Lacrimispora indolis DSM 755: one gene and its partner. The protein of the gene in region 1 interacts with the protein of each later gene in a pairwise test. Links are inferred from orthologs where the notes say so. Each region holds a gene or a part of one and is shown on either strand. Other genes may lie near its edges.

What was found. The genes of interacting proteins can lie anywhere in the genome.
Region 2: the proteins of tpiA (region 1) and pepT interact in binary tests that used the Escherichia coli proteins (3 or more experiments, as listed by UniProt). The link is inferred for Lacrimispora indolis DSM 755 from one-to-one orthologs.

Annotation. Positions count from the first base shown.
Region 1 is NZ_AZUI01000001.1:727,207-731,367, reverse strand. What follows is about bases 646-3,498. They hold tpiA (triose-phosphate isomerase), read left to right. Parts: upstream 646-1,622; coding sequence 1,623-2,375; downstream 2,376-3,498. Other genes in these bases: gpmI (2,3-bisphosphoglycerate-independent phosphoglycerate mutase), read left to right, coding at 2,623-3,498; K401_RS0103440 (phosphoglycerate kinase), read left to right, coding at 646-1,567. In the rest of the region: gap (type I glyceraldehyde-3-phosphate dehydrogenase), read left to right, coding at 1-192; more of K401_RS0103440, read left to right, coding at 356-645; more of gpmI, read left to right, coding at 3,499-4,161. UniProt on the Escherichia coli protein: Involved in the gluconeogenesis. Catalyzes stereospecifically the conversion of dihydroxyacetone phosphate (DHAP) to D-glyceraldehyde-3-phosphate (G3P).
Region 2 is NZ_AZUI01000001.1:5,108,799-5,112,282, forward strand. Bases 654-3,484 are described here. They hold pepT (peptidase T), read right to left. Parts: upstream 2,769-3,484; coding sequence 1,539-2,768; downstream 654-1,538. Other genes in these bases: K401_RS0124845 (PTS sugar transporter subunit IIB), read right to left, coding at 654-752; K401_RS0124850 (PTS sugar transporter subunit IIA), read right to left, coding at 786-1,256; K401_RS0124860 (hypothetical protein), read right to left, coding at 2,796-3,484. In the rest of the region: K401_RS0124840 (PTS galactitol transporter subunit IIC), read right to left, coding at 1-432; more of K401_RS0124845, read right to left, coding at 453-653. UniProt on the Escherichia coli protein: Cleaves the N-terminal amino acid of tripeptides.

The DNA.
Region 1 (4,161 bases):
AATACAGATGAGATCGTTTCCTCTGATGTTGTTGGCATGAGATTCGGTTCCTTATTTGATGCTACTCAGACCATGGTTTCCAAGATCGGCGATGATTTATATCAGGTTCAGGTTGTTTCATGGTATGATAATGAGAATTCCTATACAAGCCAGATGGTTCGTACAATTAAGTACTTTGCTGAATTAGGCTAATGATCCACAAAGGGTCCGGTCGTTATGGACCGGGCCTTTTATTTTTTAATGTTTGAAATAACAGTAAATGGAAATACCTTCCAGGTATCCCTTTACACCCGATAATGCGGGGTGGGCCCTGCCCAGAAAACGTGGGCAGTAAATAGGAAAGGAGCATTGAAGCATGCTTAATAAGAAAACAGTTGATGATTTATCCGGATTACAGGGAAAGAAAGTTTTAGTGAGATGTGATTTCAACGTACCGTTAAAGGATGGAGTGATTCAGAACTTTAACAGAATTGACGGAGCCGTTCCTACAATCAAGAAATTATTGGATCAGGGTGCAAAGGTGATTCTGTGCTCCCATTTAGGAAAGCCAAAGGGCGAGCCTCTTCCGGAGATGTCATTAGAGCCGGTTGCTCCAGCTTTAAGCGAAAGACTTGGCGTAGAGGTTAAATTTGTAAACGATCCAAAGGTAACAGGTCCTGAGACAAGGAAGGTTGCTGAGGAATTAAAGGATGGAGAAGTTCTGCTTCTTCAGAATACCCGCTACAGAGTGGAGGAGACAAAGTACGGCAAGGATGAGAGTGCAGAAGAGTATGCAAAAGAGCTGGCGTCTCTTTGCGACGGTATATTCGTAAACGATGCATTCGGTACCGCTCACAGAGCTCATTGCTCCAATGTGGGCGTTACCAAATATACAGCCACCAACGTAGTTGGTTATCTGATGGAAAAGGAAATCAAATTTCTTGGCCAGGCAGTGGAGAATCCCGTACGTCCTTTCGTCGCAATCCTGGGAGGAGCAAAGGTTTCCGATAAGATCAACGTAATCAATAACCTTCTTGATAAAGTTGATACCTTAATCATCGGCGGCGGTATGGCTTACACCTTTGCAAAGGCTCAGGGCAAAGAGATCGGTAATTCCTTATGTGAAGAAGACAAGCTTGATTATGCTTTGGAGATGATCAAGAAAGCGGAAGACAAAGGCGTAAAGCTGCTGCTTCCTGTAGATAACTTAGAAGGCAAGGAGTTTTCCAATGATACGGAAAGAAAAGTGGTAGAGGTCATTGACGCAGGCTGGTCAGGCTTTGATATCGGACCGAAAACCATCGAACTTTTCAAGAATGCTTTAAAAGGCGCCAAGACCGTTGTATGGAACGGGCCTATGGGAGTATTTGAATTCTCCAATTTTGCAGAAGGTACTTTAGAGGTTTGCCGCGCAGTTGCAGAGCTTTCTGATGCCACTACGGTAATCGGAGGCGGTGATTCCGTGAATGCGGTTAAGAGACTTGGTTTTGCTGACAAGATGACACATATCTCCACAGGCGGCGGCGCTTCCCTTGAATTCCTGGAAGGCAAGGAACTGCCGGGCGTGGCTGCAGCAGACAATAAGTAAGAGAAAAGGGAGATCCCGGTCTTCTGAATGACGAACATAAAGGAAGGTTGATACTATGTCCAGAAAGAAAATTATAGCAGGTAACTGGAAAATGAATATGACTCCCACCGAAGCGGTGGAGCTGGTAAATACATTAAAGCCTCTGGTAGCAAATGATGAGGTAGACGTTGTTTTCTGTGTTCCGGCTATTGATATCATACCGGCTATGGAAGCCGCAAAGGGAACCAATATCCACATCGGCGCTGAAAACATGTACTATGAGGATAAGGGCGCTTATACCGGAGAGATTTCTCCTGGCATGTTAAAGGATGCAGGCGTGAAATACGTGGTGATCGGCCATTCCGAGAGAAGGGAATACTTTGCCGAAACAGATGAGACCGTGAACAAGAAGGTTTTAAAAGCCTTTGAATACGGCATCACTCCTATTGTTTGCTGCGGAGAATCTTTAACCCAGAGAGAACAGGGAATCACTCTTGACTGGATCCGTCAGCAGATCAAGATCGCTTTCTTAGGTGTGCCGGCAGAGAATGCGGCAAATGCGGTCATCGCTTACGAGCCAATCTGGGCCATTGGTACCGGAAAGGTGGCAACAACGGAGCAGGCTCAGGAGGTTTGTGCTGCTATCCGTGTGTGCATCGCTGAAATCTATGATGAAGCGACTGCAGAAGCGATCCGTATCCAGTATGGCGGTTCCGTATCCGCTGCAAGCGCACCGGAGCTGTTTGCACAGCCTGACATTGACGGCGGCCTGGTTGGCGGAGCATCTTTAAAACCGGAATTTGGAAATATCGTAAACTACAACAAATAAGTATATAAAAGCTGCTGCCCCTCTTCCTTAATCGGTGGGGCAGCAGTTTTTGGCCCAGGGGAAAATACCAGGCATCAGAGCCCTGATATTATTTTGTCATTCACCGGTTGCAAGAAATGTGCAAATCATGTAAAATGTAATCTGTGAGACAATGATTTCCATAAGATTTCCCACATTTTGGAGCATGATGATATATCAGGATGCTTCCATTACAATAGAATGAAGAAGAGGAAAAGGAGAACTAGTTATGAGCAGAAAACCAGTTGTATTAATGATACTTGATGGTTACGGATTAAATGATAACTGCGATCATAACGCTGTTTGTGAAGGCAAGACCCCCATCATGGATCAGCTTATGAGCCAGTGTCCTTTTGTTAAAGGCAATGCCAGCGGACTGGCGGTAGGTCTTCCTGACGGACAGATGGGTAATTCAGAGGTAGGGCATTTGAATATGGGCGCAGGGCGCATCGTATATCAGGAGCTTACCAGGATTACAAAATCAATAGAAGACGGCGACTTTTTTGAAGTTGCGGAATTTTTACAGGCAGTGGAAAACTGCAAGAAATCCGGATCAGCCCTTCATATGTGGGGTCTGGTATCTGATGGCGGGGTACACAGCCATAACACCCATATTTACGGCTTGTTAGAGCTGGCAAAGAGAAACGGTCTGGACAAGGTTTTCGTTCATTGCTTCCTGGATGGACGTGATACACCTCCTGCTTCCGGAAAGGGCTTTGTAGAAGCACTGGAAGAAAAGATGAAAGAAATCGGCACAGGCAAGGTGGCTTCTGTTATGGGCCGTTATTATGCCATGGACCGTGATAACCGCTGGGACCGTGTGGAGCGGGCATACAATGCCCTGACAAAGGGAGAAGGAAACCATGGGGAATCGGCTGCTGCCGGAATCCAGGCTTCCTATGACAAAGAGGTTTATGATGAGTTTGTGGAGCCATTTGTTGTGACAGAGGCTGGAAAACCCCTAGCAACCGTAAATGACGGCGATTCCGTGATCTTCTTTAATTTCCGCCCTGACAGGGCCAGAGAAATCACCAGAGCGTTCTGCGATGATGAATTTAAGGGATTTGCCAGAGAAAAGCGCTTAAACCTGACCTATGTATGCTTTACGGATTACGATAAAACCATTGATAACAAGGTGGTTGCCTTTAAAAAGGAATCCATTGCAAACACCTTCGGTGAATTTTTGGCCAAGAACAACATGACTCAGGCCAGAATCGCGGAAACTGAAAAATATGCCCATGTAACATTTTTCTTTAACGGCGGTGTGGAAGCGCCTAATGAAGGAGAGGACAGGATCCTGGTTCCGTCTCCAAAGGTCGCCACCTATGACTTACAGCCTGAGATGAGCGCTCCCATTGTTTGCGACAAGCTGGTGGAGGCTGTCAAATCCGGAAAATACGATGTGATTATCATTAATTTTGCAAACCCGGATATGGTAGGCCATACAGGAATCGAGACCGCAGCCATCAAAGCCATTGAGACAGTGGATGCATGTGTGGGAAGAACTGTGGATGCCATCAAGGAAACAAATGGCATTCTGTTCATCTGTGCTGACCACGGAAATGCGGAGCAGCTTTTGGATTATGAGACAGGAGAACCTTTTACTGCCCATACCACCAACCCGGTTCCGTTTATCCTGGTAAATGCAGACCCATCCTACAAGCTGAGAGAAGGCGGATGCCTGGCCGATATCGCTCCGACTCTGATCGAACTGATGGGATTAGAACAGCCAAAAGAAATGACAGGAAAATCTTTACTTGTGAAATGA
Region 2 (3,484 bases), 4.4 Mb from region 1 along the record:
ATTGCGGGTTATGTAATATACTGCAACTGCCGTAAAAATTTTCCCCCATACATTCCATAAATCCGCATTAAAGGTATCCGTCTTTTTCATTGCCAGCATGATAATATTGATCACAATCACCAGGGGAAACATTAAAAAAGCATAAGGCCAGGACCAGGATATGGTTGACATGGTGGTCCAGCCCCCATCGGTAATGGGAAGATCAATGCCGGAAAACTTTAACATGGCGGTTGCCGCCGGTGTGATCACTCCGGTCATATAGTTGATCAGCATGCTCATTCCGGAGAAAGCCACACCAAGGGTAATGCCTGATGAAACAGCGTCTTTTACTTTCATCTTAACAATCAAACCGGCGATAATAATGATAACCGGCACAAACACAGCCGCCCCAAGCCCCAGAAAGAAATTAACCGTATTCGCTAACATCTGCATTCTCATTTACCTCCTTATTTTTATAGACTTTTCTTTTTGTAGTTTTCGATTGCCTTCAGCAGTTTATCAAATTCCTGGTCTTTCCCAATACCTGTCAGAAATGCGATCCCATTGATCACTGGAATGGGATATTCCTTGGCATTCTTTACAATGGTGATATAGGCCGCGCTGCCGTCCATATAGCGGTCAACGGACTTTAAATCTACCGCCTCCACCAAAGCATCCACCTTCTTTTCCTTTAACATTCTGTTTACCTTGCTTGCCACTGTCTGTGAGGTAGCCACACCGCTTCCGCAGGCCACAATAACTCTGATTCCCATAGTCAAAACCTCCTCCGATTTTCTTACGGCTGTTTATGATTCCATACCCTTGATGCCGCTGACCGCTTCAAAATATTCATCCGCTGTCCCGGCATGATTCAAACGCTCCATCAATTCCTCGTCCTGAAAGTTCTCCACCAATATCTGAAGTAAATCAATGTGCTCCTCTGATTTTAAAAATCCCAGCATAAAAATGAACCGGACCTGATGGATTTCATCATTATTGGCCATTTCCCTCCACTCAACAGCCTTCTTCAGCCGGATAGGAGCGATAAACGGCCGTAGGATATGGCTGGTATCCGTATGAGGGATAGCGACCGGGTAAGGCTTAATGGGAAGTGCTGTGGGATAACTTTCCTCCCTTGCCATTAGTGACTCCAGATAAGTGTCTTTTACAAACCCGTTTTTAAACAGAATGTCTGCCATCCGTTCAAAGACTTCGGTCTGATCCGCCGCTTCCCAGTCCAGCTGAACCAGTTCCCGAAATAACATATCCTTTTTCAAATGTAACCTCCTTCTATGCTTATCTTTTACCGGTAATTGTCAAAGCAATTTGTTATGTGCAAATTATACCATTGGGCTATTCCCATATCCACAACCATTGTGTACAATTATCAATTTTACCATTGCGCAAAATTGGACTCATGAAAGCAAAGTACCTGCAACGTGGGAGTTACTTTTCTAAAGAGAAACCCAACCATGCAAAACAGGCGAAAGCACATAAAAATACCCTGCAGGTAAGACACATCTTTATGTGTCTTACCTGCAGGGTACCATTGATCTCTGTTATTCTCTTTCCGTAAATTTCTCTACGATCTTAAGGAGGAGTTCCACCACCTTTTCCATGGACTGAACAGGGATGAACTCATATTTTCCATGAAAATTATAACCTCCTGTACACAGGTTCGGACAGGGAAGACCTTCATAAGACAAACGGGCTCCATCTGTGCCTCCCCGGATAGGGGTCACTTTTGGCTCTATTCCGATTTCTTCCATGGAGGCTTTTGCAATGTCGATTAAGTACATGTGAGGCTGTATCTTTTCCTTCATGTTATAGTAGCTGTCTTTTAAGGTAAGCTCCACGGTTCCTGGACAATAGCGGCTATTGAGATATTCCGCCACCCTTTCCATAAATGCCTTTTTTGCTTCAAATTTATCTTTGTTGTGATCCCGTATAATGTAATCCATACGGGCTTCCTCCACGGTTCCGTTCATGTGATCCAGATGATAAAATCCCTCATATCCTTCTGTAAACATAGGATTTTCCGCAGCTGGAAGCATATTGTGGAACTCCATGGCCATGAGCAGGGCATTTCTCATCCTTCCTTTGGAAGACCCTGGATGGATGCTGGAGCCGTGCACAATGACTCTTGCAGAAGCTGCGTTGAAATTCTCATATTCCAGCTCTCCCAATCCGCCGCCGTCTACGGTATAAGCCACATCAGCACCAAAACCCTTTACATCAAAGAAATCAGCCCCTCTTCCAACTTCTTCATCCGGTGTAAAGCCAATGCGGATGGTTCCGTGGGGGATCGACCGGTGGGACAGGAGATATTCCGCCATAGCCATGATCTCGGCAACTCCTGCTTTGTCATCTGCACCAAGCAGAGTAGTTCCGTCGGTTGTAATAATATCCTGCCCCTTGTAATTTAAAAGGTCCGGGAAATCGCAGGGTTTCATAACCAGGCCGGTTTCCTTATTCATCAGAATATCACCGCCGTCATAATTTTTCACGATCTGCGGCTTCACTCCTTCCCCTGAATAGGCCGGAGATGTATCCATATGGGCGATAAACCCAAGAACAGGTACAGCCTTTTCTGTGGTAGCTGGTATGGTAGCATAAACGTAGCTGTGGTCATCCACCATCACGTTTTCCGCCTTCATGGAGTGAAGCTGGGCTGCCAGTTCTCTTGCTAATACTCTCTGCTTTTCTGTACTGGGAACTGCCTCCATATCCTCTTTGGACTGGGTGTCAAAGGATATATACTTTAAAAAATTGTTCAATACTGCTGACATGATTCAATCGCCTCTTTTTCTAAAATTTTATTTTTCCATATTAATAATGGCTTTGATGGCACCTGCTGCGGACCATATGGACAAGCCGTAACCGATGGCCAGATCAAGGAAAAATCCGTTCCACATGTCCATATCAGACATCAGGCTTCCAAAGTTTGTGAAAATATAGACCAGGGTTTCAAAACTGGCTTCATATTGAAAATATGCCCTTACCATGGATACTGCATAATCCAGAAGATTGGCCCCTGCTATCATTCCCGCTGTTATTACAAGACAAATGACGGCTCCCTTTTTGTCCAGTGAACCTCCAAGCTTCTCATAACCGCTTAAAGCCAGCTTCAGCATTACAAATCCTGCTATCCCGGCGACAAACCCCACCTGTCCGATGAGCACCCACAACCCAACTCCCAAAAGCGAGGCAAACAGTGCGCCGATCACTCCAAGGAAGGGATTAGACGGATTCAGTTCAAGAGAGGCAGATATTTGAAGGGCTGCTTCCGGCTCCCCATGTTCCGGGCCAAGGGGATATCTATCTGGCAGGAGATCTTCCGGAAATTCCTCTTTTTTATCCGCTATTTTCTTTTTCACCTGGTTGATCAGCTCCTGGAACGCTGCTTCCTTTATGTGCCCTCCTCTTTTTATAAAGGCAAGGGTATGGTGTTCCCCATCCTTTGTTTCAGCCGAAAGCCTTTTTTCTGTTACGGTGGAGGTATCGT